Regions from separate parts of the Psychrobacillus sp. NPDC096426 genome, predicted to be linked through region 2. Evidence: riboswitches for the same ligand, from Rfam matches in the RefSeq annotation. Region 2 holds a riboswitch; each other region holds the start of a gene.
What was found. A riboswitch is a leader RNA that binds a small molecule or an ion and turns the genes downstream of it on or off. The one in region 2 is predicted to bind lysine.

Region 1: another riboswitch for lysine. It lies ahead of ACIQYS_RS13410 (hypothetical protein); the one in region 2 lies ahead of ACIQYS_RS01270 (aspartate kinase).
Region 3: another riboswitch for lysine. It lies ahead of ACIQYS_RS06840 (transporter substrate-binding domain-containing protein); the one in region 2 lies ahead of ACIQYS_RS01270 (aspartate kinase).

Annotation. Positions count from the first base shown of each region.
Region 1 covers NZ_JBIWEX010000015.1:16,898-27,021, forward strand. The annotation lists gene ACIQYS_RS13390 (DUF3055 domain-containing protein) at 1-157, shown strand, start outside; gene ACIQYS_RS13395 (YutD family protein) at 1,059-1,400, opposite strand; gene lipA (lipoyl synthase) at 1,419-2,351, opposite strand; gene ACIQYS_RS13405 (Na+/H+ antiporter NhaC family protein) at 2,467-3,582, opposite strand; gene ACIQYS_RS13410 (hypothetical protein) at 3,689-3,979, opposite strand; lysine riboswitch at 4,071-4,254, opposite strand; gene yunB (sporulation protein YunB) at 4,300-5,073, opposite strand; gene ACIQYS_RS13420 (bifunctional metallophosphatase/5'-nucleotidase) at 5,113-6,480, opposite strand; gene ACIQYS_RS13425 (sulfite exporter TauE/SafE family protein) at 6,504-7,322, opposite strand; gene ACIQYS_RS13430 (DUF72 domain-containing protein) at 7,322-8,173, opposite strand; gene ACIQYS_RS13435 (manganese efflux pump MntP) at 8,244-8,810, opposite strand; gene ACIQYS_RS13440 (cation-translocating P-type ATPase) at 9,039-10,124, shown strand, end outside.
Region 2 covers NZ_JBIWEX010000001.1:254,710-264,833, forward strand. The annotation lists gene sdhA (succinate dehydrogenase flavoprotein subunit) at 1-420, opposite strand, end outside; gene ACIQYS_RS01260 (succinate dehydrogenase cytochrome b558 subunit) at 469-1,080, opposite strand; gene ACIQYS_RS01265 (YslB family protein) at 1,372-1,785, shown strand; gene ACIQYS_RS01270 (aspartate kinase) at 2,718-3,938, opposite strand; lysine riboswitch at 4,031-4,210, opposite strand; gene uvrC (excinuclease ABC subunit UvrC) at 4,268-6,043, opposite strand; gene trxA (thioredoxin) at 6,095-6,409, opposite strand; gene ACIQYS_RS01285 (electron transfer flavoprotein subunit alpha/FixB family protein) at 6,523-7,500, opposite strand; gene ACIQYS_RS01290 (electron transfer flavoprotein subunit beta/FixA family protein) at 7,540-8,313, opposite strand; gene ACIQYS_RS01295 (enoyl-CoA hydratase) at 8,340-9,113, opposite strand; gene ACIQYS_RS01300 (fatty acid metabolism transcriptional regulator FadR) at 9,134-9,715, opposite strand; gene ACIQYS_RS01305 (long-chain-fatty-acid--CoA ligase) at 9,921-10,124, opposite strand, start outside.
Region 3 covers NZ_JBIWEX010000006.1:68,543-78,666, reverse strand. The annotation lists gene ACIQYS_RS06855 (TraB/GumN family protein) at 1-48, opposite strand, end outside; gene ACIQYS_RS06850 (amino acid ABC transporter ATP-binding protein) at 649-1,383, opposite strand; gene ACIQYS_RS06845 (amino acid ABC transporter permease) at 1,402-2,154, opposite strand; gene ACIQYS_RS06840 (transporter substrate-binding domain-containing protein) at 2,218-3,060, opposite strand; lysine riboswitch at 3,187-3,371, opposite strand; gene ACIQYS_RS06835 (purine-cytosine permease family protein) at 3,648-5,051, shown strand; gene ACIQYS_RS06830 (bifunctional metallophosphatase/5'-nucleotidase) at 5,451-7,004, shown strand; gene ACIQYS_RS06825 (ABC transporter ATP-binding protein) at 7,173-8,216, shown strand; gene ACIQYS_RS06820 (carbohydrate ABC transporter permease) at 8,224-9,102, shown strand; gene ACIQYS_RS06815 (carbohydrate ABC transporter permease) at 9,115-9,939, shown strand; gene ACIQYS_RS06810 (ABC transporter substrate-binding protein) at 10,045-10,124, shown strand, end outside.

The DNA of each region.
Region 1 (10,124 bases), on a different contig from region 2:
TTTTGGAAAAGTGCTTGTAATGGATATTCAATATGGTAGAGCAGCAATACTTGGACCAGATGATTTAGAAGAACCAGGCTATTTAGAGCATGTTTACAATAGATCAGAAGTAGAAGCAGAAGAATTAAGAGATTATTTAAGAGAATTACTAAACTAATAAATTAAGTGCCTCTTTTTGCCAGCGAGAGCTTCTAGAAAGCTACTATCCCATAAAACGAAGACTCAATTTTTATCGTATCGCATTATAGGGATAATGCGTCTTAGCAAGTTGAATAAAAATGTCCGCAATGATTTTCGCTACAGTGCGGACGCTTTCCACGGGGGAGCGATGAACCTTCACCGACGCTACGCGTGCGCTGTGAAGTTTGATCTGTCTCACTTCATCCCGCTGGATTCGCCGCCCTTCCGCGAAAATCAAAGGAGCTTGCTGACTAATTAGTTTCTCGCTTTATAAACCAAAAGTTTTATTAGAATCAAAGAGTAAAATCTATTATTAGTAAGAATCTCGTGAAAATTTATCCAGTAAGTGGATAAGAGCAACAAACTGATCTTTAAAAGCAACTAGTTCTATAAGGGAAGCGACCATTTCCCCTATCAAAGAGTTTACCTAATAGGAGACGACCATTAATATTACGAAAATATACATTATATATTAATTCATAACATAGTGAAGCTCATGTTCACTTTCATATAGTGATAGATGCCACTCTTGCCTTCGTTCAGCGGGTTCTAATATTTCTTTTTGTTTTGTTTAGCTGAACGCTAATTAGCTAGCATATTTGGGTGATTGCAGCGGAAGGCGGCGACTCTAGCGGAGGCCAACAGGATGTTGGTCACGAAGGCGTTGCCACACGATGTGGCGCACTTAGCCTTCGTTCCTCTGGTGAGCAAATGAGACATCACAACGTACGCGCAAGCGGCGGTGATGGCTCATCGCTCACCCGGCGGAAATCGCAGAGGTCACCTGATAAAGCCATTTAAGACACATTACTCCTATTACGAGCAAAAGAGAATATTTTGCTTACCAAATGTAAAGTATTAAAAAACCTAGAGGAAGATCATAAATGATCCTGCTCTAGGTTTTCTTCTATTGTTTCATCTATTACGGTCGTTTTTACTTTCGGTGCAACTCCCGTTTTTTTGATCAGAAAATACGCACAGCCAAAATTACAATACTCATACAAATAATCTTTCATTGTACTAATTTTCGTATCAAATGTCGCTTTATGATTTCGATCTTCAAAAAATCCTTTTAGACGAAGCTGACCATATCCCCAGTCTCCCATAATATAGTCATACTTTGAGAGAATCTCGCTATATCGGTCCAAAAATGCATCTTCTTTAAATGCATCTCGGTAATTTTCTATTAGTTCATATGTAAATCCTTCTGCAACTATCATTCCATCACCACCCATTAGCTATTCCTTCGTAGCTAGAAGTTCCTCGCCTTGCGCTTGTCTTTGTTTTGCAGCGGCGTTTACTTGCTCATCCGCGTGATAACTACTTCTTACGAGCGGTCCTGCTTCACAATGAGAGAACCCTTTACTCATTGCAATCTTACGTAATTCACCAAACTCAGCAGGTGAATAATATTTTAGTACAGGTAAGTGTTTTTTCGTTGGTTGCAAATATTGGCCTATTGTCATAATATCTACGTTGTTAGCACGTAAATCGTCCATTACTTCTAAAATCTCTTCATACGTTTCCCCTAAACCTAACATTAACGAAGATTTCGTCGGGATGCTTGGTTGCATCTCTTTCGCACGACGCAGTAGTTCAAGGGAGCGATCGTATTTTGCTCTTGCTCGAACTCTTGGTGTTAATCGACGTACCGTTTCGATATTATGGTTCAAAATATCTGGTTTCGCATCCATGATATTTCGGATATTTTGTTCAATACCTCCCATATCAGAAGGTAATACTTCAATAGTTGTAAATGGATTTTTACGTCGGATTGCTCGAATCGTTTCGGCAAATACTTCTGAACCACCGTCTTTAAGATCATCACGAGCAACAGCTGTAACAACTACATGTTTTAAATTCATAATGACAACTGAATCCGCAACGCGTTCTGGTTCTGCTAGATCTAATTCGTTTGGTAGACCTGTTTTAACCGCACAGAAACGACAAGCACGTGTACAAACTGCTCCTAAAATCATAAAAGTAGCAGTTCTTCGAGAACCCCAGCATTCATGAATATTTGGGCATTTTGCTTCTTCACAAACTGTATGTAAATTATTATCACGCATTAATTTTTTTAGACCTTTATAGTCTTCATTCGTATTTAGTTTAATTTTTAACCAATCTGGTTTGCGTTGATGCTCTGATTTCGTAGGCTTACAAGATGTCATTTACAGCGACCCCATTCTTTATAAACTAACCACACTGTTGTCAATGTACCATATTATTAGAATTCAAACAACCTTCTGAACTCAGAATATTGGAGCAAAAAATGGGGTTCAATAGTTAACTATTTGCTTTTATATCACTCTTATTTTTTGTATTCCAAATGATGAATAGTGCTATAATAATAGCCACCACAGAAAGCATTCCTACTATTACCGAGCCTGTCAATCCTAAAACTAGATAGCCTATTGCCGCAATGATTGCACTAATAATCGCATAAGGTAATTGTGTCATCACATGATCGATGACATTCACCCCGGCTCCCGTTGCAGACATAATCGTTGTATCTGAAATAGGTGAACAATGATCTCCAAAAACGGCTCCTGCTAAAACTGCTGAAAGAACCGGTAATAATAATGCTGGCTCTATCTCCATAATAATACTAGCTCCTATTGGAAGCAAAATTCCGAATGATCCCCAAGAAGATCCTGTTGCAAAAGCCATCACAGCGGTTAATACAAAAAGCAAAAATGGAATGACTCCTACTGGAATATTATTATCCATTACGATTTTTGCTAAAAATGCTCCCGTTCCTAGCGCATTAATAAGAAACGACAATGACCACGCAAATATTAAGATAAAAATAGCAGGAAGCATTGAACGAATTCCTGTAACGAAAGCTTTCCTTACTAAACTAAAATTAGCATCTGGATTTTTATTAAACTGGCGTACATACAGTGCAATAGCTAAAATCGTTGCTATTAAACCACCGAGCATTAAAGAAAATGGAACATCTGTAAATTCAAAAATGACAAACAGATTAAGTATGTATCCCGAAAGTTTAAAACCTGTCCATAACATTGCAACTAACGTTACAACGATTAATGCAATAATCGGCAATACTAAATCTATAACTTTCCCATAATGATTAGTTGGAAAACTTCCTTGTAGATCTCCCGGATTAGGTTTACTCAAATCATACAGTTCTCCTGTTTCGAGCGCTTTTTTCTCATGCTTTTTCATTTCAAATAAATCAAAATCGGTCCAAGCAATAAAAAACACAATAGCTAACGTTGCAACCACATAAAAGTTCATCGGAGCCATTAACATAAATGCCTCAAGTGGTGTGTATGCAGTTACGGCATGTGTCGCAAAAATAACACCGATCTGACTGATTAAAAAAGCGCCCCAACTAGAAACTGGCGACACGGTGCGAATCAGTAATAGGTCTTGCAATTTGTCCAACTGCTAACGCATTAAAATAATCATCAACAAAAATAATAATACCTAAAAACGCTGTAAGTAATTTAGACCCTCGGCGAGTTCGAATCCTTTTGACCGCCTATGCAGCAAATGCAGCGCTACCTCCGGATAAACTAACAAATGCAGTAATTACACCAAGCAATAAGATAAAGAGTAAAATATAAATGTTAGAAGCATTTATCCCTTCGTCCCAAAAAGAAGTTTTAAATGATTCCCATAGCAGTATTAAAGTATCCACCGGAGCAAAATTCTTTACGAGTAATGCTGCGGTAACAATTCCAACACCAAGGGATAATATCACCCTTTTTGTCAGAAGCACCATTATAATTGCTAATAACGGTGGCAATAAAGAAAAAATCGTATTTTCCAAAACCTGTTCCTCCTCAAAATATAAAAAAGCCAACCTACATATGCACTAGGTTGGCTTCCACTATTGAATTTAAGCATAAAAATGATTATTTATCCTTTGTAGCTCATCATTTATACTTTTCATATAAATGACAGTGTTATTCTTTTTTAAAATAACCCCAACTAAATATCGTTTGACGAACCATACATAGCTTCGGCAAAACTTCCTTTCGTATACGATTATAAGCGTCATCTTTCCGTATAGTACTATTAAGCTCTGCAGCCTCTACCTATTATTCATTTTCTCTATTGTAACAGTTCTTTCTGTCTTTCCTGGATTTTTTATTTTTCAGGCAATGGAATCGGCACTTCAATGGACGGAGCAGTTCCGTTTCCACCTGTATAAATATGAGGAACTTGCCCTTGCACTAATCCCATCGCAACAGGAATATTTTGTTCGACAACACTCATTTTACTAGCAAGCGGGACAATAATTCGGACATTTACTTTAATATGAATACTTACTTCTACATAGGCATTATTAATTCCAAATTCCGTTATTGTTGGTACTACGTTCGACTGCACATTTCCAATTACATGAAATCGAATCGGAATTTTTGGTCCTAAGTTACCGATAAGCGGGATGTTCGTCGCCTGCCCCATCGGTACAAAAAACACAACTCCACCTTGATCTTCCATCGTTTGTTTGTCATATTCAATATCATCCAAATAAGGTAGACTCGATAAATTTCCTTTTTCTGCTTGCTCTAGATGGGCTTGAACCAAACTGTTCGTATCCGATAAAACACGATTAATAATTTCTGTATTAAATTTCGTCGTTACCATATTGGTGCTACCATTTGTTGATGGTACTTCCTCGATAATATCGTTTACATCTAAAACGTTCGCCGTTCTTGAGTTAATTGCTTTACTAATTACCATTGATGCAATTTTATTTGTTTGCACTTCCGCATAATCTAGATATGTGGGCGTCAACCGTTTATTAACAACATAAAATACACCAGCAACTGAAAAGATGAAAATCGCTATTAGTATAGCTAGTTTCCGCTGAGCAGTAAAAATGGTTAAACGCTTTTTTTTTCGATAGAATAGCAAAAAATCCCCCTTATTACTACTATGTAATAAGAGGGGTCATTATGATTGACTTAATAACTGATTGCCGTACCATTTTACTACATCTCGTATTAACTCTGGCATATAGTATTGTTTCGTCGCATATTTGAAGGAAGGAAAAAAATAACCAAATGTGAACATATCGAGTGTAGCAAGCGTATACACTTTTTTAAGTAGCAACGCTTCCCCACCTATAAATATGTTACCTTGCTCATCTTCCATCAGTTGCTCAAAAATAATTGCTCCCAAGTATTTCCCTCTAAATCCGAGCCCCTTTACTTCCAAACGTGGCCATTTCTCGTTTTTAGATTGCTCGACAATTTCCAATAATTCTGCGCCTGTTAATGTTATGACGCAAGGATTAATTGGATGCGGTAAACATCTATGCAAATCGCTTGCTGTAATCAGACCTTTTGGTAAGTCCGTCAAAAATATACCTGCTGGGAACATCGCACAATCCGCTTTCGTAAATGCAAGCAAAGCATTACCGAAAAATCGGGACATATCAGATGGACCGAACCACTCTTTGTGTAATAAGGTATCATTGTGAAGAACTGTTTCAGAAAGCTCTTCATTACCAAGCGCTTCCCATTTTTTTAGTTGCAAATCTGAGTCTTTCGGTTTTGGTAATGTATGTGTAACATGCAACATAGCTTGCTTTGATACGATTTTTTTTGTTCGATGATCGTAATCCATTGTCACTTGGCCAATATAAGCCCCATACTTTCCTGCAGCAGCCTGTAATGTATTTCCTATTGTTTTTCCTTCTTCGAAAAAATGATGTGTATGCGAACCTAAGATCAGATCAATTTCCGGTATCTCCTCCGTCATGATTTCATCTTGAGACATCCCTAAATGAGATAAACAAATAAGCACATCGACGTCCTTTTCTATTTCTTTACAAGTTTCTTTCAAACGATCGATAGGCTGTTGAATATGCCAACCTAATTGTTCATAATACAAACCGAAATCTGCAGTTGCCCCTACAATACCAATTCGGATGCCGGTGTGCGTAACATGAATTTTATAAGGAAGCACCCAAGAAGGAATATTCCCGCTTAAATCTGTAAAATTGGACACGATCACTTTAAAGTTTGCAGCTTCATACAAAGTATTTAAGTCATCATGGCTAAGCGTTATTCCTTCATTGTTGCCAATGGTGACATAATCATATCCCGCATTATTTAGTAATTGAACATTGCCTTTTCCAAGCGTACCTTCCGTAAACACATTAGATCTGTCTATATGATCACCAATATCCAAGGTTAAATAGGATTCGTTCGGTCCATGGCTTTTATGACGCTCTAAGAGAAACTGATGAATAGCAGGCCAATTTTCTAAATGGCTATGTATATCATTCGTATGATAAATATGGATTGTCTCTCTCATCTTTCATACACCTCTTCTATACTTTAAAATAACCCATCGATAATGGAGCGAATACCTAATAATAACAGCACGATTCTAAGTGCAAAAACAAGTGTATCAGAGTTTAATCTTTTATTTAATTTTGCACCTATTTTTGCACCTACATATGCAGCAGGAATTACTGGAATCGTATAAAGCCAAGGTACATTTCCGAGAGATATATGCATGGCCGAATTTACAAGCGACGATAAGAACACCATGAACATGGATGTTCCAACTGCAACATGCGGAGGAAACAAGAACAACAGGATCATGGCAGGTACAATCATAGAACCGCCACCAATCCCAAATAATCCGGATGCAAACCCAACTCCAAATGTTAACAGCAACGCAAACCAAATAGGATACCCATATACATACGTGTCTTTTTCATCTGTAAACGTTCGTTTCTTTCCATTATCCACAAACCACTTTACTGGTTTTAGACGATTACGCACAAGTAAAAGGGTAGATAAAACAATAAGTAAAATACCAAAATATAGATTAAAAGATGGCAAATCTAGCCCCTTATTCACCCATGCACCGAGTATTGTACCCGGAATACTTCCGATGAAAAAGATAAATCCGCTTCTAAAATCAACCGTCTTCGTTTTCATATACGAAAGTGTGGAAGAAAGACCTGTAAAAATCATCATAACTACAGAAAGTCCAACAACACTTTGAGGCGTAATATTAGAAATTAATCCGAGTGTCGTACCGAAAAACAACACCGCTGGAACTAAAATTACGCCACCACCTAAACCTACTAACGCTCCAACTATACCAGAAAATAGCCCAGCGACTACGAGTAATATCCACTCCATTATATCCCACCTTCAAATAAGTCTAATTGTTTCGGAGCAAGTCCTTCAAATTCAATACCAAGCATTTGCTGAAAGGCTTTCGCATTTTTCGCAGCATGGCCTCCGGAATTATTATTAAATAGTACAACTATCTCTTTTGCTTGTTTCTGTAATTGGTCTACTATATTTTGAGTATATGAGAGCTCTTCTTTATTATAATCGTATAAATAACGTACCTCTCGCCATTTTTCATTATTTCCTGGGTTATTCCAACCATATGTATTTCGACCATGTAAACGAACAAGTACTTTATCAGAAGTCGCAATTGGAACTACAGGAACACATCCTGTCCCTACTTGCGGCTCATCACAAACAGTATGATGCAAATGATGTGTTCTCAAAAAGTCCAATGTTCCATTTTGAAAATCAGGAGAGTACCAAGATTGATGACGAAATTCAATAGCTAGCTCTAAATCTCTCAATTCTTCTTTCACCCGAAGTATGTATTCCACATTTTCTTTGACACATGTAAACCAAGGTGGAAACTGTACTAACACCATCGATAGTTTTCCGGCTTCTTTAAACGGAAGAACAGACTCCCGGTAACGCTCATACATCTCTTCCATCGATTCATAATGGGAGTCCCCGCGTAAATGACAAGTTATTTCTTGATATGCTTTTACGACAAACTGAAAATTATCCGGTGTTTCTTTTATCCATTTTAAACTATTTTTAATAGGTGGAATTGCATAAAAAGATGTGTCCAATTCAACAACTGGAAAATGTGCGCTATAATCTTTTAACTTGTCTTTTGCCGTTGATACATACAAGTCTTGATGATCTCCCCACCCTGTTAAGCCTATTTTAATCATTTGTTCACCCCCAATATATATTAATCATATCATTCGTAATAGTTAAGTTACAGTGAAATGAAAAAGTATACTAAGCGAACATTTCATATATACCTATAAAAATAAGTAAGATTCCAGAAATTATAGTTGAATATTTACCGATAAATGTTTTGGTCAGCAAATAACCAAAATGACTACCAACCCCAACAGTTACAATCGAAAAAAATCCTACCGAAATTACCGTCCAAATAGCAGAAATGCCATTTGCACCTATTCCAATTCCACTTGCAAGACAATTGACGGATAAGACAAATCCTAACATAATCGCTTCTTTAATAGAGATGATGTTATTTTTGTCCTTATCAAATTCTTCCGCTTTTTTAGTATCCATGTTAGAAGATCGAGCGGACCATAAAGTCCATAAACCTATAATACATAACAAAATACTTCCAAAAAAATTGGCATTACTTAAAGAAATGTATCCAGTTATAGCGCCACCTGTTAAAACTGCCACATAGGTCATGATCATTGATATGACAGCAATCATTATATTCGAGCCGATTGGGACTTTCGTTTGTTTAGCCCCATAAGCAAGACCAATGCCCAAATTATCTAAGTTTGCCGCTAATCCAATAAGAATAATAGTTATCCAATGCATAATATCCCCCTTGTAAAAATCCATTTACATCTTATGCATATGCGAAAAAATTTTTTTGGTTAAAACCTTTCTGATAAACAGTACTTTTGGTTATGTTCCATCCAGATTTTACTCGATTACTATCATACTGTGATTGATACAGGAATAGTATTGATAGAGTTCAAATCTTACGGAGGCATTTTTCCACGAATAGAAGTCTAATCATTTTATACAAGAAAGGAGACTGACATGGTAGCATATCATCAACAATCATCACGCAAAGTCATGGAGATGTTAGACGTGACAAATCAAGGATTAAGTGATTATGACGTCCAAATAAGACAAAAAGAATACGGCTATAATAAATTAGTAGAAGGAAAAAGGACAAGTACTTTCGCCGTTTTCTTCGGACAATTTAAAGATTTACTAGTCATTATTTTAATGATTGCCGCTTTCATTTCATTTCTATTAGGAGAGGTAGAAAGCACCATCGTGATAATGATCGTCATTATTTTAAACGCAATCCTAGGCACCGTACAACATGTAAAAGCAGAGCAGTCATTGGACAACCTAAAAGCTCTAACCACCCCAATTGCAAAAGTGTTACGAAACAATCAAATAGTTCAAATCCCCTCCGTGGATATAGTAGTTGGAGATCTTCTTTATTTGGATGCTGGAGACTATATAAATGCAGATGGCAGATTATTAGAAAGCTATAACCTGCATATTAATGAAAGTTCGCTAACAGGCGAATCACTCTCAGTAGAGAAAAGTTCCTCGGCCATCAAAGAAGATGATGTCATTATTGCTGATAAAAAAAATATGGTTTTCACGGGAAGCTTCGTTACCAATGGACGTGGTACTGTCATTGTTACGGCTATCGGCATGGAAACAGAAATCGGGAAAATAGCCAATTTACTAGATACTGCAAAGGAGAAAAAAACTCCACTGCAAGTTAGTCTCGATCATTTTGGTGGAAATTTAGCTTTAGGGATTACAATAATCTGTTTAGCCATTTTCACGATTGATCTTTTTCGAGGACGCGAGCTCGTAGATTCATTTATGTTTGCCGTTGCGCTTGCCGTTGCAGCTATACCAGAAGCATTAAGTTCGATTGTCACCATCGTGCTAGCTTTTGGAACACATAAAATGGCAAAGGAAAATGCAATTATACGAAAGCTTTATGCGGTTGAAAGTTTGGGAAGTGTATCCGTTATTTGTTCCGATAAAACGGGAACATTAACTGAAAATAAAATGACCGTTCAACAAGTATACGTTGACCAAAAAGTCATCCCACATGATCAAATACAAACAAAAAACGCGGTGGAGAAAAAT
Region 2 (10,124 bases):
GTCTAAAGCGTATAATAATTGTTGACCAGTAGTCGCACCAGCAAATGCTGTACGGTGCATTAAAGTACCACCAAAACGGCGGAAATCTAATAATCCTTCCGGTGTACGGTTGAACATAACACCCATACGGTCAAATAAATTAATAATTCCAGGAGCAGCGTCTGTCATTGCTTTAACTGGCCCTTGGTTTGCTAAGAAATCTCCACCATATACAGTATCATCTAAGTGTACTGCCGGTGAATCGCCTTCCCCTTTTGTATTTACAGCCCCGTTAATACCGCCTTGTGCACAGACAGAATGTGAGCGTTTTACAGGAACTAATGAAAATAGATCTACGTGCGTGCCATCTTCGGCTGCTTTCATTGTTGCCATTAATCCAGCTAAACCACCGCCGACAACAATAAGTTTACTTTTTGCCATGCTATTCTCACTCCTCGATTTTATGGTAGTTGAATATATGAAAAGTTCTTATACAAATGCTAAAAGAGCTTGTATACCAACTACGGATAACGCTAAGAAGATTACTAATGTTACATATGTAGCAATTCGTTGTGATTGTGGTGATTGTGTAATTCCCCAACTAACTAAGAATGACCAAATACCGTTAGCTAAATGGAATGTTGCAGCAATTACTCCAACGATGTAAAAACCTAACATCCAAGGGTTTGATAAAATCTCCGCCATCATGTTAAAATTAACTTCTTTTGCACCGATTGCAGCTTGAAATCTTGTCTCAAATACATGCCATGCGATGAAAACAACAAGAAAAATTCCAGTAAAACGTTGTAAAATAAATAAGTAGTTGCGTAGCGTTCCGAATCTTTGTGGATTGTTTTTAGCGGTAAATGCAATATAAATACCGTAAAAAGCATGGAACATTAAAGGTAAATAAATGATAAAAATTTCCAAGAAAATGACAAATGGAAGACTTCCCATAAAACCAGATGCTTTATTAAAAGCTTCTTCTCCTCTAGTAGCAAAATGGTTTACTACTAAATGCTGCGCCACAAATAATCCCACTGGAATAATTCCTAACAAAGAATGTAAGCGGCGCCAATAAAATTCGCGATCTTTCGACAAAACAGTTACCCCCCTCAAGTTTACATTTGCTCGATATGAAAACTATAGTAATAGAATAAAAGATTTCATATCTTGTTCACATCATCATGTTACGAATTTATGACATATCCATTGTACTCTCATCATTTTAGAGCGTCAAGGTATCTTTAGACTTTTCAATAAACTTCTAGATTCATATTTAAATAATGATTCGTTTATTTTTTCACAAACTATTACATTACCAACTAGAAATTATTTATGATAAAATAGACGATGATAAATGATATCACTTTTTGAAAGAAGGGTTGCTACTTGAATGATAAGGAACATTCACATGTAACTTCCTTTGGATATGAATTACTAAGAGACCACGTGCTTGCTTCTATTCTCGGAAAACATGAAAAAGATATTTTATATTGGGCTGGAAAAGACCTTGCTCGCAAGTTTCCACTTTATTCGATGGATGAAGCTATTACTTTCTTCCAAGAAGCGGGTTGGGGAACACTTGAATTAGATAAAACAACAAAAGATTCTGCGTTTTATACTTTACATACGTTTAACTTACCACAGAGTGGAAAAATGAGAAGTCACCGGTTAGAAGCTGGCTTTTTAGCGGAGCAACAACAGAAAATTGGCGGCTATTTTACTGAATGCTTCGATGAAGAACCAAAAAAAAATGGAATTGTTTCCTTTCAAGTAAAATGGGATCCAAGAGTTACCAAATAAGCATAGAATGGCTATTAAAGTCATTCTATGCTTTTCTTATTGTCCAAGAGTTACAATGAATGCTCATAAGCAGTTTGCTTACAAACATTTTTAAAGGAAATATCATAGTGCAATTTCGCAATATTACATGGATAGGATAATTCGCCACATTATAGAGATAATGCGTCGTATAGAGCTCTATTAGGTAACCGCTATGATTTTCGCTTCAGGTGGACGCTTTCCGCCGGGTAGCGATGATCCATCACCGCCGCTAACGCGTACGTTGTGATGGATCATCTACCTCACTCATCCGGCCGGAGTCGCCACTTTACGCTTCAATCAATGGTAATTTCTTGCTAATTTGGCTTCTGCAGTTAGCAGTGAGATCCATTACACCAAATATTTATTTACCCTAAATAGAAAATGCTGTCTACAAATTAGTAGGGCATTTACTGCATTTACTAAAATAAAGGCTTACATTCAGCCGTTTATTGAAGTGGATCCTCGTATTCATCGTCGTATCCCTTCAAGTAAACCTGTTGTTTTCTGAGTTGGTTGCTTTCAGCAATTAGTTTGTTCTCATGCTAGTTTAGTTGCTATCCGAATATAACTGGTTGCTTTCAATGAACGGTTTATTTGCCTTAATCGCTATTTTCTGGACACACACATTTGAAAAACTGCATAATAGTTAGTTTTAGCAAGTCATTACTGATAAGTAAGCAAATTTCCGTGGATTGGAGCGGAAGGGCGGCGACTCCGGTGGGATCAAATGAGACAAATGAGACTTCACAACGTACGGGAAGCGGCGGTGAAGGCTCATACCCTACGGAAAGCGGCCGCCCTGCAACGGATCTCCAAGCGGTAACTAGCTACTACATATTATTCCTATTTTGTGCAACGCAAATAAGAGTCGTAACAATGTCACGACCCTTGAAGCTGGATTTCTTGTTCCGTTATTGCTTAATGGCCAAGTCAAACTCATCATGCAATGCATTAGCTGCTTCTATCATATTATTTTGAGGAATAACGACAGAAACTTTTATCTCTGATGTACTTACCATCTTCACCGGAATATTCTCTTTACGAAGTCGATCGAACATTTGAGCAGCAACCCCTGGATTAGAAACCATTCCAGAACCCACAATGGAAACTTTTGCTAATCCTACTTCAAAGTCAGCAAATGTAAAACCAAGTGCTTTTTTATGCGTTTCTAAAACGGTAATTGCTTCTGCTAACGATTCTTTTTTAATAGAGAACGAAACGGCAGGTCTTACTCCATCTACAATGGATTGTACAATAATATCAACGTTAATATGATTTTCTGCAAGAGTCGTAAAAATCGATGCTAATGATCCATTAAATGGTACATCATACTCAATTGTTAGTCGCACAATATCCGATTCAAACGCTACCCCTCGAACTACTAAATTATTTTCCACATCTACTTCCTCCTTTAATACTGTTCCTTCATCTTCTCCATAACTAGATCTAACTCTAAGTGGTATTTTATAGTTTTTTGCAAATTCTACTGCTCTTGGATGGAGTACTCCAGCACCTAGGTTCGCAAGCTCCAGCATTTCATCATATTCTAATTGTTCTAGCTTTCTAGCATTTGTAACGTACCTTGGATCCGATGTAAATACCCCTTCCACATCGGTATAAATATCACATACGTCCGCTTCAATCGTCACTGCAATCGCGACTGCAGTCGTATCTGATCCGCCTCTTCCAAGGGTTGTTATTTCTCCATTACTAGTAACTCCTTGAAAGCCCGCGACGATGACAATTTTACCTTCTGTTAATAATGAATTAATTTTAGTATCATCCATTTTTTCCACTCTTGCATTTTTAAATACATGATCCGTTACTAGTCCCGCTTGCCAGCCTGTTAGAGAAACTGCATCGAAACCTAATGTATTTAACTGGATTGCAAGTAATGCCATCGTCACTTGTTCACCTGTAGATAGTAACATGTCCATTTCACGTTTAGATGGATTGTCCGTTATTTCATTCGCTAAATTCACCAACTCATCTGTGGATTTTCCCATAGCTGATACGACAACAACGATATCATGTCCTTTTTCTTTCTCTTTACCTATTCTTTTTGCCACATTTGCAATTTTTTCTGTAGTTGCCACAGAAGAACCACCGAATTTCATCACAATTTTACTCACGCATATCTGCTCCCTTGTTTATCTGTAAGGATTAAAAAATGCTTTCCACATATTGTGAAAAGCATTGTCTCATACACGGTCAAATAATGTCCATGTGAGATAGCCCTCCAGAATACTGAATTCTGACAATTCTACATTTCTTCAATGCAGAACCAACCTAGAATAGGAAAAGCTATTCTAGGTTTCGGCAAATGACCCTTTCGTTTAGCGATCAACGGATCCTTTCATCCTCCCGCTAAGTACTCTTGTCAATTCGCACCTCTATCTTCACTTTATGTTAGTGAATGTTAAATTGTATCAACCATAACACAAGAAAATTCAGAAGACAATCACTTTTTCTGAAAATGTTCAAGCATCGTTTCTGCTAGTTTACTAGAAAGCCCTGCTTCAATAAATTCTTCCTTCGTCGCGACCTGCATTTTCTTGATCGATCCGAAGTGCTTTAATAATATTTTTTTTCGTTTTGGACCTATTCCTTCTATTCCGTCTAAAGAGGAAGCAATCGTATGTTTCCCTCTTTGTTGACGATGGAATGTAATAGCAAATCGGTGCACTTCATCTTGTATACGCTGTAGTAAATAAAATGCTTCGCTCGTCCGCTTCATCGGAATGATGTCAATTGGATTTCCGTATAGAAGCTGAGACGTTTGATGCTTTCCATCTTTTGCAAGTCCAGCGATAGGTATTTCTAATCCTAATTCGTCTTCTAAAATTTCACGAGCTGCTTCTATTTGACCTTTTCCACCATCGATAATAATTAGATCAGGTAAAGGTAAATTTTCTTTTAATACACGTGTATATCTTCTGCGAATTACTTCTCGCATCGCTCCGTAATCATCATGCTTTGCAGCAGTTTTCGTCTTATACTTTCGGTAATCCTTTTTATATGCTTTTCCATCTACAAATACAACCATGGCTGAAACAGCGTCTGTACCATGTATATGAGAGTTGTCGAATGCCTCCATTCGGTTTGGAGTTGCAATTCCCATTAAGTTACCTAGCTCCTCCACTGCACCTATCGTCCGCTCTTCCTGTCTTTCGATCAAATGAAACTTCTCACTTAAAGCAAGTACCGCATTTTTCTCCGCGAGGTTTACTAAGTTTTTTTTCAATCCTTTTTGAGGAGTAATCACTTTCATTTCTAATAATTCAGAAGCTAATTGTACGTCCGTATTATTAGGTACGTACACCTCTTTAGGTTTAATATGTTCTGGTTTTGCATAAAACTGGCCTAAAAATGTTAAAAACTCTTCTTCTGGATCACGATACAAAGGAAAAAGCGAAACATCCCTTTCAATTAGTTTTCCTTGTCGAATAAAAAATACTTGGACACACATCCAGCCTTTATCAACTGAATAACCAAAAATATCCCGGCTCGTAAAATCGTTTATCGTAATTTTTTGTTTTTCCATAACCATTTCAATATTGGAAATTTGATCCCTATATTCTTTTGCCCGTTCAAATTCTAGATTTTCTGCCGCTTCGTTCATCTTTTTAGTTAATTCTTTTTTGACATGTGTAAAGCCACCATTTAAAAAGCTCGTAATTTCATCTGTCATCTTTTTATATGTGGAATCCTCTATTTCCTTTACACATGGAGCAAGGCATTGCCCTAAATGATAATACAAACAAACACGATCCGGTAATTTCGCGCATTTTCGCAATGGATATATTCGATCTAATAGTTTTTTTGTCTCATTAGCTGCATGCGCATTTGGATAAGGACCAAAATATTTACCTTTGTCTTTTTTTACTTGTCTTGTAATAATCAGTTTGGGATTTTTTTCGGCTGTAATCTTAATGTATGGATACGTTTTATCGTCTTTTAGCATAATATTATATTTTGGATCATGCTTTTTAATGAGATGAAGTTCAAGTATTAGTGCTTCAAGCTCTGACGATGTGACGATATATTCAAAATCAACTATTTCTTGTACTAATCTTTGTGTTTTCCCATCGTGCGAACCGGTAAAATAGGAACGTACACGATTTTTTAATATTTTCGCTTTACCTACATAAATGATGGTTCCTTGTCGATCTTTCATCAAATAACATCCAGGATCATCTGGTAATATGGCACATTTTTGTTGTATTAAATCATTCATTTTATCACCCGTTTAAAAAAACCGGGCACCTTATGAGGACCCGGTTTTATATTATGCGTTTTTTTCTACAAATTGAACTAGCGCTTCTTTCGGTTGGAAACCAACAGCTTTGTCTACTGGTTGACCATCCTTAAATAATACTAGCGTAGGGATAGACATAATACCAAATTGACTAGCAGTTGCTTGGTTTTCATCCACATCTACTTTAACGATTTTTACTTTATCGCTCATTTCAGCGTCCATTTCTTCAAGTACAGGAGCAATCATTTTACAAGGCCCACACCATGTTGCCCAAAAATCTACTAATACTAACCCTTCCTCAATTTCTTGTGAGAAAGTCTGATCTGTTCCGTGAACTATTGCCATTTAAAAATTCCTCCTTTGGTTAACTATAAATAGATTATAGCAGACTCATATTACTACATCTACATATTAGCTTACAAGTAAAAGCTCGGCTCTAAAAATGAGCCGAGTCCTTGTTACGCATTTACTTTTAGTTGTTTAAATTCTTCTGTTAGCATTGGGATAACTTCGAACAAATCCCCTACGATTCCGTAGTCTGCTACTTTGAAAATATTTGCTTCTGGATCTTTATTGATCGCTACAATAATTTTCGAATTCGACATCCCAGCTAAATGTTGTATCGCACCTGAAATCCCTGCAGCAATATAAAGATCTGGTGTTACAACTTTACCAGTCTGTCCAATTTGAAGGGAATAATCACAGTAATCGGCATCGCATGCCCCGCGAGAAGCTCCAACCGCTCCACCTAGAACGTCCGCAAGCTCTTTTAATGGTGCAAACCCTTCTTCGCTTTTCACTCCACGACCACCAGCGATGACAACTTTCGCTTCGGATAAATCTACCCCTTCAGATGATTTACGAACTACTTCTTTAATAATTGTACGAAGGTTTGTAATATCTACTGATAATGCCGAAACATCCGCAACTTTACTTTCATCTTTTGTTAGTGGTGCGATATTGTTTGGGCGAACCGTAATGAATTCGATACCGTCTTTCACTTTCACTTTCTCGAATGCTTTCCCAGAATAGATTGGGCGAATGTAAACGGCCGCATCACCTTCTCCTTCTATAGCTGTTACATCCGATACTAAACCAACCTGCAATTTACTTGCAATTTTTGGAGATAAATCTTTTCCAAGAGCCGTATGTCCAAATACGATTGCTTCTGGATTTTCTTGTTCAATAACTGCAAGCAATGCTTGTCCATAACCGTCTGACGTATATTGTTTTAAATGTGGATGTTCAACCGTAATTACACGATCCGCTCCATATTTGCCAAGTTCAGCTACTAAATCTTTCACTGAATCTCCTAATAGAATACTTACAACTTCTCCACCATTTGAAATTTGTTTTCCAGCAGCAATAGCTTCATAAGAAACATTACGTAGAGCACCTTCACGCGCCTCTGCAAGTACTAATACTTTTTTAGACATATTCTTTTCCTCCCATTTTGAGTATTAATTAAAATAACATTAAACGACTTTAGCTTCCGAATGGAGTAAGTGAACTAACTCTTTCACTTGTTCAGCTAGCTCGCCTTCTAATACTTTTCCTGCTTCCTTTTTAGGAGGTAAATATATTTCCAGTGTTTCTGTTTTTGCTTCTACATCATCTTCATCGATATCTAAATCATCTAGTTCTACTTCTTCTAAAGGTTTTTTCTTCGCTTTCATAATTCCTGGTAAAGAAGGGTAGCGTGGTTCATTTAACCCTTGTTGTGCTGTAACTAATAGCGGTAAAGATGTTTCAAGGATTTCTGTATCCCCTTCCACATCACGTTTGATCGTTACAGTTGTTCCATCAATTTCAAGATTTGTAATAGTTGTTACGTAGTTGATACCTAAAACTTCAGCAACACGTGGGCCAACTTGTCCAGATCCACCATCAATCGCAACATTACCAGCTAATATTAAATCAGGGTTTTTATCTTTTAAGTATTCCGAAATGATATGAGCAGCTGTGAACTGATCCATTTCTTCTACATCATCTTCTATATTAATAAGAACGGCTTTGTCAGCTCCCATCGCAAGTGCTGTACGAAGTTGTTTTTCCGCATCTTCTCCGCCCATAGTAAGAACAGTTACTTCTCCACCGTGTGCGTCGCGAACTTGAATTGCTTCTTCAATCGCATATTCGTCGTAAGGATTGATGATGAATTCTGCTCCGTCTTCTTGGATTTTACCGCCACTCACGACGATTTTTTCTTCTGTATCAAATGTGCGTTTCACTAAAACATAAATATTCATTTTTGTTATCCTCCCCTAGCGTATAATTACTTCCCTTTAAAAACCGGTTCTCTTTTTTCTAAAAATGCAGAAATACCTTCTTTTGCATCTTCTGAAACAAAAACGCTTCCAAAAACATTTGCTTCTGCTCGCACACCTTCATAATAAGAGGCTGGTTTTATATATTGGAGCATTTCTAATGCCGCTTTTACAGCGATAGGGCTTTTCTTTGCAATTTTGGCCGCAAGTTCCTGTGCACGACTAAATAACTCTTCTTCCGGATATGCATGATTTGCTAAACCAATTCTAGCTGCTTCTGTCCCACTTATTGGTTCACTCGTTAACAGCAATTCTGCTGCTTTTGCGAATCCAACATAGCGCGGAAGTCGCTGTGTTCCAGCAAAACCAGGTATTAACCCTAACTGTAATTCTGGAAGCCCGAGTTTAGCATTTTCCGAAACGAGCCGTATATGACAACTCATCGCTAATTCTAGACCGCCACCAAGTGCAGCTCCATGTATCGCTGCGATGACCGGCTTCGAAAATCGTTCCAATCTTTCGAAGATCATTTGTCCACTTTCAGCTAATTCAGAAAATTCTTCACCTGTGGAAACGGAAGTAAATTCTTTAATATCTGCACCAGCAGAAAAGAATCTCCCTTCTCCTTTAAGCAACAGAACACGAACAGCATCATCATTTTCAACTGCATCTAACAAGTCATTAATTTCTAAAATAACCCCTCTTGCAAGTGCATTTGCTGGTGGACGATTTAGTGTGACAGTAGCTACACCGCCTACGATTTCCCATGACAAAAATCCCATTTACGCAACTCTCCCCTTTGTTATTCTTTTATAGCATTTAATAATAGACGATGTACTTTTGGGGTCAAGTCTATAAGATTATATTTATATTCATTCATAACCCAAGTAGTTGTCGTCTCATCTATTGTACCAAAAATCATTTGTCTTGCTAACCGAATATCTATCTTTTGTGTAAATTCTCCATTTTCAGTACCTTCTTTTAAAATAGAATCTAGAAGTACTAAGTAGTTTTTTAAAATGGCATTAATACGTAAGCGTAGGGCTAAATTCGACTGCCTCAACTCTAACTGAGTAACAGTTGCTAAGTGATGATCACTTGCAAGTACACTAAAATGATTTTCTATCATTTTATATAGTTTTTCAGAAGCGCTCGCTTCCATTTCAATTATTTGCTTTAAGTTTTCTGCGAATACTTCCATTTTTTCTTCAAATACGGAGATTAATATGTCTTCTTTGTTTTTAAAATACAAGTAGATAGTGCCATCTGCTACACCAGCCTGTTTAGCAATTTTGGATACTTGTGACTGATGATATCCATTTTCTGCAATAACAATAATGGCTGCATCTATAATTTGCTTATATTTTGGCTTTTCCTTTTTCAATGAATTCACCACCAAATGATCAATTACGCCGAGATTCATCTTTATTCAACGAGGATTATAGTTTCTTGCTTGAATAAAGAAAAAATATGAATGATTATTCATTCACATTTTTATATTATATTTAATTTTCAGTACTGTCAACATACAAAGCTATATTAACGGAATAAAAAACATTTGGCGTCCACTAGGAACAACACTAAGAAACTTAACCTTGCGCTACTTGGTTTAACTTTTCTTTTTCTTCTGCTATTAGTGTTCTTCTTAAAATTTTTCCAACCGCTGTTTTAGGTAGCTCTTTTCTAAATTCATAGATTCTAGGTACTTTAAAAGCAGCTAGATTTTCACGACAGAATTTATTTAATTCATCTTCTGTCACAGATATTCCTTCTTTTAACACGATGTACGCCTT
Region 3 (10,124 bases), on a different contig from region 2:
TATTTCTTTACCGTCTAAGTTTATACGAGTAATATTCTCTTCTCTCACAAGTTTCTTCCTTCGTTGAGTATATTTCTTTTACACAAATTCTTGGTAAAAGACTGTCTATTATTAATAATGAATTAGTTGGGCGTAAATTTCAATTATGTTTTACAATTAATATAGAAAAATGAATAATAACAAGTAGACAGTGTAGGGATAATACGTCTTAAGGAGATTACCGCTAGGATTTCCGTGCAGGGCGGACGCTTTCCGTGGGGTGAGTGATGAGCCTTCACCGACGCTTGCGCGTACGTTGTGAAGTCTCATCTTACTCACTTGATCCCACTGGAGTCGCCGCCCTTCCGCTACAATCCAGTAGAGCTTGCTATTTACTTAGCATACTAGCAGTAAGAAATATTACGCATTATCGGGAAGAGTCTTCACTATGAAAATAAGCCGAATATTTTTGCCGCAGCGCGCCGGGCCGCATGAGCCGCAGTCATGAGACCCACTCGTGTGCAACACGAGTTGGCTCATGCAAGGTGCGGCAAGTGCGAAGGCTAGCGGTCATCTTAAGGCGCATTATCCCTAAAAGGTTACGTACTTTTTTTCTATAAAAAAAGACATCCGTTTACGATTCAACATAAATGGATGTCATATCCTTTTTTACTTTAATGTACGTTTTAAAAACTCTCTCGTACGTTCTTGTGTAGGATTATTGAAAATTTGCTCTGGGCTTCCTTCTTCTGCAATAACTCCTTTGTCCATAAACACGACACGGTCAGAAACTTCTTTCGCAAATTCCATCTCATGCGTAACGATTAACATCGTAAGCCCTGACTCAGCAAGTTCCTTCATGACTTTTAGAACCTCTCCTACCATCTCAGGATCCAGTGCCGATGTTGGTTCATCAAATAACATCACGTCTGGTTCCATCGAAAGTGCACGAGCGATTGCCACACGTTGCTTTTGCCCTCCAGATAGCTGGTTTGCTTTTGCATTTACGTATTGATCCATCCCAACGACCTTTAAATAATTCATCGCTATTTTTTCTGCTTCTTCTTTAGAACGTTTTAACACTTTTATTTGTCCAACGACACAATTGCTCAACACATTATGGTTGTTAAACAAGTTAAACTGTTGGAAAACCATCCCTAACTTTGTACGATAAGCGTGGATATCGTGTTTGTCGTCTAAAATATTTTCACCATTGTAAATAATTTGACCACCACTTGGTTTTTCTAATAGATTAATACAACGAAGAAGCGTGGATTTACCAGATCCAGACGAACCGATGATACTAACCACTTCTCCTTTGTTTACAGAGAAATCGATGTCTTTTAGTACTTCACGTGCTCCAAAGGATTTGCTTAAATGTTGTATATCAATTACTTTTTCCATTATTGCTCCTCCTTCGTCTTAGCTTTCTTTCGTATTTGTTAAAGCTACTTGTGCCGGTTGACCAATCATGCTGTAGTTTTCCGGTCCATCTAGTTTTCTTTCAAAATAACGTAGTATTAATGTTACCGTGAACGTCATAACGAAATACAAAATACATGCTACGAAAAATGGTTCAAAGTATTTGAAACTCATTCCCGCAACTGTTTTAGTTTGGAAATATAGTTCCGTTACCCCTATTACATTTAGTACAGAGGTATCTTTAATATTAATGATAAATTGGTTGCCTGTTGCAGGTAAAATATTTCGAATAACCTGTGGTAATACAACGTGAAGCATCGTTTGTACATGATTCATACCGATTGCTTGAGCCGACTCAAATTGACCTTTATCAACAGAAATCACTCCACCACGGACTATTTCTGCCATATACGCTCCTGTATTAATGGATACAATAAGGATAGCTGCTGCAGTTCGGTCCATATCTACTCCAAACGCCATTGCGGACCCATAGAATATAACCATCGCTTGTACAATCATTGGTGTTCCACGGAAAAACTCTATATAAACTGATAGAATAATATTGACTATTTTTAATAAAACTCTTTTAACTTTTCTCTCAGGTGTTGGTATTGTACGAATAACACCTGCTAATAAACCGATAATCGCACCGATGATTGTACCTATTATGGAGATTAAGAGTGTCATACCTGCTCCGCGAAGAAACAGTGGCCAATTATTAATAACCATCGTTATAATCCACTCAATACTCATACTTTCACTCCCTTATATATCAAAACCGACTGCAATAAGTCGCAGCCGGTTCGCTCGTCTTCATTATTGAGCAGCTGGTTGATTTAGAATTGCTTTGTCCATGATTTCTTGACGTTCTTCTTCCGAAATCTTTGCCAATACTTCATTTATCTTGTCCGTTAATTCGCTACCTTTTTTAAGACCAACTGCTACTGCTGTTTCTTCTTCATCCGCAACAAATCCATCTGTAAATTCAACCATTGCAAAATTTTCATTTGCAGCGGAAGCACTAATACCTTCCGGACGCTCGGATACATACCCGTCAATCACACCTGATTCCAAAGCTACACGCATTGCAGAGAAATTATCAGACGCTGGTTGTTTTTGGACACCTTTGATTTGATCAATAACACCATAGTGGGAAGTATTCAATTGACCAGTGATTTTCGCTCCACTAAAGTCTTGAATAGATGTAGCATTTTCATATGGTCCGCCTTTTTTAACAATCATTACAAAGTTCGATGTGTAATAATTATCAGAGAAATCGATTGACTGTTTGCGCTCTGCCGTTGGTGACATACCTGCAACAATTGCATCTATTTTACCTGACTGTAATGATGGTACTAATCCATCCCATTCTGTTTTGACAACAACTAATTCTTTCCCTAAACCTTCTGCAATCTTTTTAGCGATTTCTACATCGTATCCACCAGCGTATTCTGCGTTTCCAGAGATTTTCACTCCACCGTTTGCATCGTCAAGCTGAGTCCAGTTAAACGGTGGGTAACCAGCTTCCAAGCCAACTGTAAATGTATTATCACTTTCTTGTGAAGAAGATCCCGTTTTTTCTGTATTATCCGTTCCACATGCTGCTAAAAATAGCACGACAGATATGAATATTGTTAATAATGCTAATTTGTTTTTCACTTGTATTTCTCTCCTTTTATTTTTAGTTTATGTTTAAAAACAATAAAAAAGGACAACCTACAAAAAAGATCTGAGATGAACTCAGGTCGCAATTTGTATAGTTGCCCTAAATCCTCTACTTTACCCAAATGAGATAGCACACCACGATAAACCGGGACGTTTAAAGTGGACAGTCCTGCAATTGTTCACTGCAGACCCAGCATGTAATACGGAGAAATATTTACAAACTTCGGCGATATTTCCTTCTCCCTAGCATCATTGCTTCTCAAACTCCACTAAGGACTAATAAATATCGCGCCTCTACCTCACTGTTTAAGTGAGGTTGTATTTAATTATTGTTCATAGTCTACAACATCAGGTACTATGTGTCAACCGGTCTCCCCTCAAAAATTCATCCAATATTTTACTTTTAGTGAGTATTATTTATTGTTTATACTACGTAAAATTAGCTATAAACTCCCCCTCTTTTAACACTTAATTTGATAAACCCTTGCTTTTTCTGGTATTATAGAGGATGAATGAATTGGGATACGAATATATAAACAAAAATGGAAGTCAAATTTATATACAAAAAGGGAGTTGATATTATGGGATCTGTCCAAGTCGCAGATCACAAAGTGTCAGAAGAAATGAAAGATGATTACTCACTAGACAGAGTGCCAAGAGATCAGAGAAAAGCAGGTTGGTTTAGTATTACTAACATCACTTTTGGTATCGCAACGGCAATTTTTTATTTTCAAATGGGAAGCGTTATGGCACTCCAATTCGGAGCCATCAATGCCATCATATCCTCCATATATGCGATAATCGTTGCTGGTATACTCGGAACATTCATTGCTTATCTTTCAGCAAAATCCGGTATGAATGTCAATTTATTATCTAGGGGTGGAGGTTTTGGTTACATAGGTGCATCGTTAACCTCATTCATTTATGCAACAAACTTCATCATGTACTGTGCATTTGAAGGTCTAATTTTAGTTTCCGCAGTTCACACCTTTTTCCCCGTACTACCAGAATGGGCTCTAATCATTTTCTTCGGATTAATCGTTATTCCATTAAATTGGTTTGGAGTCAAACAGCTCGATAAACTACAAAAGTGGTCATTGCCGATTTTCGTTATTTTTTTAGTGGCTGCCATTATTATGTCATTCTACAAACCTTCCGTTTATGATGGAGCTTTTTGGACATATATGCCAGAAGGTGTCCAAATGGGTGGACAAGCTTTATTGCTTTGTATCGGAATGCAACATGGAATAATGGGTCTTACAGCATTACTATCATCGGATTACGCACGTTTTCTTAAACCAAAAGATATTAAATTTGGATCTTTAGCCATTGGGTTTGTTCCCCAAATTTTCTGCTTTGGCGTAATGGGTGGACTTGGTATATGGTTTGGTGTTCGTTTAGGTGAACCAAATCCAGGTGTTTACATCGTTCTGCTTTTAGGTATTGGTGGCGTGTTATTCACGATGTTAACGCAATTACGAATAAACGTTACAAATATATACAGTAGTTCCTTATCCCTTGCTAATTTCTTCGAAAACATTTTTAAATTTACACCAGGTAGACGCTTTTGGGTAGTTGTCACTGGATTAGTTGCGATTGGCTTAATGCTTTGTGGTATTGTAGATCATCTAGATACGGCGATGACGTTCCAAGGAGTCTTTTTACTTGCTTGGGCTACTATATTAGTTACCGACGCAATGATTGTGAAAAAGCTATTAAAAATTGGACCACGTTATTATGAAGCTCGACACGAGTTTTTATATAAATGGAATCCTGTTGGAGTCGTTTCTCTACTTATCTCTAGTGGATTAGGAACGATAGCTGCATTAGGATATATGGGATCATTTTTGCAAAGTACCGCGGCATTTTTTGCAGCGATCTTAGCATCTATACTTACGGTTATTTTAGCAATTTCTACTAAAGGAAAGTACTATAGCAAAGGTGAAACCCCTACAGACATTCCTAAGGAAGATTACATTGCTTAATAGGTAAAAATAGATTACCTCTTTAACTTCTATTAACCAATCGATCAGCCCGCCATTCATTTTCTCGACTGATTTCCATGTTGCCTTTTTGACGAGGCATTTGATTCGTTTCACGCTATATGCACACTTCTTTTGGTGAAGCTGTGTTTATAGTATGCTGGTCATTTGATTGGTTTTTCATTCGTAGTTCCTCCAACCTATATACCTCAACATTTTTCCACATATATAAAGAATCGAGTAGCCAGCCTAAGATAGGTTGGCTACTCTTATTTACTTTTAATTCTTCAGACAAATTTTTACCGAGATATTCACTGTAAATTTTTTGTAAACCAAGCAAGTTTCCTTCAAAACTTTGTTATGATGAATGAAACTCTCTATAGAAAGTGGCGAAAATGATTCATGAAAAAAATAACGATACTGCAAACAAGCGATATTCACGGTAGTGTCTATCCTATAAACTATGGAAATAATGAAAACGCAAATGTTGGACTAGGGAAAATAGCGTCAGTCATACATCGGGAACGCCTTATAGATGACCAATTAATCCTGATCGATAATGGAGATTTAATCCAAGGAACGCCTCTAACCTATTATTATGTTCAATTTTTACAAGATCTACCTAACCCAATGATTAGTCTTTTAAATCACTTGAAATACGATGCGTCGGTTATTGGAAACCATGAATTTAACTATGGCATGGACGTATTAAACCGTGCGATAGATGAATCCAACTCCCCTTGGTTATCCGCAAACATTGTAGATGAACAATCAAAACAACCCTATTTTGGTCGCCCTTATATAATAAAAGAAGTAGAAGGCGCAAAAATAGCTATATTAGGCGTCACAACTCATTACATTCCAAATTGGGAAAACGAACAAAATATCGCAGGTCTAGCATTTCATGATGCCCTTCAAGAAACCAAAAAATGGGTTGCGTATATAAAAGAACAAGAAAATCCAGATGTACTTATTGTTTCCTATCATGGTGGTTTTGAACGGGATCTCGAAACTGGCGAACCAACTGAAAACTTAACCGGGGAAAATCAAGGGTATGCTATATGTAAAGAGATCGAAGGAATTGACGTTTTGCTCACTGGGCACCAACATCGTTCGTTGACTGGCAATATTAATGGCATAGAAATTGTTCAACCATCTAATAATGGACAAATGATAGGTAAAATTGTGCTAACGCTAAATGAAGAAAATGAAATTATGCATAAAACATCCGAATTATTAGTAGTAGACGATGTAGAGGCAGATGAAGAAATGCTAAAAATCACTGCTAGCATTGAAGAAGAGACACAAAAGTGGTTGGATCAACCAATTGGAAAGATCGAAGGCGATATGTTAATAAAGGATCCCCTTTTAGTTCGAACAAGTGACCATGCTGCTATCGAATTTATAAACAACGTACAAATGGACATTGCTGGAGTAGAAATTTCCAACACCTCTATGTTTAACAATGCAACTCCCGGATTCGAACCAAATGTAACGATGCGTGACATTATTTCTAATTACATGTTCCCGAATACACTAAAGGTTCTTCGCCTGTCCGGTAAGGATATTAAAGAAGCGTTGGAACAAAGTGCACAATACTTTACCTTGAATGAAGAAGGCTCGCTAGAAGTAAACCCTTCTTATATATATCCAAAGCCGCAACATTATAACTATGATATGTGGGAAGGTATCGAGTACGTATTGGACATTCGTAATCCGGTTGGAAAACGGGTTACCACACTGAATGTTAAAGGTGCTCCTATACAGTTAGACGGTGAATACGATGTTGTGATGAATAATTACCGCGCTGGTGGGGGAGGAAACTTTATGATGTTCCAAGATAAATCCGTTATCAAAGATATTCCAATGGATATGACAGAAATACTTGTAAATTATATACGCGAAAGACAAACAGTAAAAGCAACGATCAATCATAATTGGAAGGTTATTTGGTAGTCAAGTTAAGAAAAAAACTATAAATTACACCTTCAGAAGAGTTGAGCTTATCAACTCTTCTTTTTTATTTACACAACGTTAATTGAATCTTTACACTACATCAATTTTCAAATGCACTTTCACTGCTATACTGAACTGCTACACAAAAATAATCAAAGGAGCATTACGATGACCATTACACTAAATAATATTTCTATGAAATTTAACAATACAACCGCAGTAAACCAATTATCTGTCACTATTCCTAAAGGAGAGCTTGTCTCTATATTAGGACCAAGTGGTTGCGGGAAAAGTACAACACTATTTATGCTTGCTGGACTTTATCAACCAACCGATGGATCAATTTTATTTAACGATAAAGACGTTACAAAGCTTACACCGGAAAAACGTGAGATAGGAATGGTATTTCAAAACTATGCCCTTTATCCGCATATGACTGTTTTACAAAATATTATGTTTCCTTTAAAAATGCACAAAGTGAAAAAAGCAGAAGCAAAGAAAAAAGCGATAGAAATGGCTAAGCTTGTAGAAATTGATCATCTATTGGATCGAAAACCTAGTATGCTGTCAGGTGGTCAACAACAACGTGTAGCGATTGCAAGAGCCTTAGTGAGAGAACCTGAAATTTTATTACTAGATGAACCACTATCTAATTTAGATGCACGCTTACGCTTAACAATGCGGGAAGAGATTAGAAGAATCCAACAAGCACTAAAAATTACGACTGTCTTCGTTACGCATGACCAAGAAGAAGCACTTAGTATATCCGATCATGTTCTTTTGATGAATCAAGGAGAGCTTATGCAGTTTGATGTTCCTGAAAATTTATATGATGAGCCGAATCATCAATTTGTCGCAAGTTTTATCGGTTCCCCGTCCATGAATTATTTTGAAGGGGAGATTGTGAATGGAACATTGAAAACGCCATTTGGATATGACGTGGCCATGGAAGCACCTAATCAACCGGTTCAAATTGCGGTTCGTCCTGAAAACCTTTATCTTTCTACTAGCGGATTCCAAGACGAAGTACGATTAGTGGAGCGTGTAGGAAAAGATACACTTGCCGTTATTGGTTCTGAAACAGATAAAAAACGTCTGTTCCTGCAAAAAGGGGAACAAATAGAAGTTGGACAAGCAGTATATGTGCAAGCAGATAAAGATGCCATTCGTGTTTTCCAAAAAACTGGGGAAAGAATCTATTTAAAGGGGTAAAGGTACGATGAAACTTAAAGATACAGCTAAAGCCTTTCTTTACTTATTCCCTGCACTGCTCATTATCGGAGTATTTGTCATTTATCCAATGATTAAATCATTTCTAATGAGTTTTTATGCAGACTATGACTTTTTCAATGATGTCGTTTATCGATATGGATTTGATAACTTTGTTTATTTGTGGCATGACCAGGTTTTTCATCAAGCATTGAAAAATACACTTATCTTTGTGCTAGGTGTAGTACCAATTTCAATTATTTTATCCTTATGGATTGCGTTAATGCTGAACTCTATTACCGTGCTGAGTAAGTTCTTTAGAACGATTTATTTTATTCCATTTGTTACGAGTGTCGTAGCAGTATCTATTGTATGGCGTTGGATTTTTCACTCGAACTATGGAATTATGAATTATTTTCTCGGGTTCTTTGGGGTCGATCCAATTCAATGGTTAACAAGTACAGAATGGGCAATGCCTGCACTGATCATTTTGGCCATTTGGAAGGGATTAGGCTATAACATTATTATTTTTTTAGCAGGCCTACAAACGATTGGAGATTCCTATTACAACGCCGCTAGAATTGACGGAGCGAATCGTTGGAATCGATTTATACATGTCACGGTGCCGCAGCTTGCTCCTACGACATTCTTTATAACAATTATTTCGATTATCAATTCATTTAAAGTATTTGATGAAATTTATGCATTATTTGATGGGCAAGCTGGACCGTCTAATAGTGCGTTAACCGTTGTGTATTACGTATTCAATAAGTTTTACGGAGAGTGGAACTTTGGCGTTGCATCAGCAGCTGCGTATGTTCTATTCCTGATTATCTTCATTTTTACATTAATCCAGTTTTATATTAGTAAGAAAAAAATCACTTATTAAGGGAGTAAGCTCATGAAAACCAGTCCTCTTTCGAAGACATTTATATACGTCATGCTTGGTATTGGTAGCATTTTAATGCTATTACCCTTCGTTTGGATGATCTCCACTTCACTGAAAAGTGGAAATGAAGTCATGATCATGCCACCTGTTTGGATACCGGAAACATTTCGTTTTGATAATTTTGCAGCAGCTTTTGAAAAAGCGCCTTTTGCAACTTACTTTGTTAACTCGGTTATTGTGATGGTTTTTAGCACATTAGGCGAGGTTATCACAACTATTTTAGCTGCCTATGCATTTAGCCGTTTAAACTTTTGGGGGAAAGATGCGTTATTTGCACTTTTAGTTGGAACGATGATGGTTCCTGGAGAAGTGTTATTAGTTCCTAATTTTGTTTTACTTTCTGATTTAGGTTGGATTGATCGGTATGAGGCATTAATCGTTCCATGGACCGCAAGTATATTTTCTATCTTTTTACTGCGTCAGTTTTTCTTAAAGATTCCGAAAGAGTTAAACTATGCCGCTCGTGTGGATGGATGTACGAATTTTAGATTTTTATGGTCGATTATGATCCCAATTGCCAAACCTGCGTTAATTACGATTATTTTATTGAAAGCAATCGGATCTTGGAACGCATTTTTGTGGCCGTTAATCGTCACGAACTCAAAAGAAATGAGAACATTACCCGTTGGATTAACGAGCTTTACAACAGAGGCTGGTACTGTGTATGAGCTGCTTATGGCTGCATCGACGATGATTATCTTCCCGATGATTATATTATTCATTTTCTTACAGAAGTACATCATCAAAGGAATTGCAGGAGCTGGTATTAAGGGATAAGTAAAAAAACATGCATTTGAGGAGGTGTTGCTTAGGGATTTTGAAGTATTGATAATTAAGAATTCTACATGTTTCAAAACATTAAAAAATAAGGGAGATTTAAACATGAAAAAACTATCTTTATTATTGTTTGTTATGATGGTAAGTGTATTGATAGCCGCTTGTAGTAACAGTAAAAACGAAAG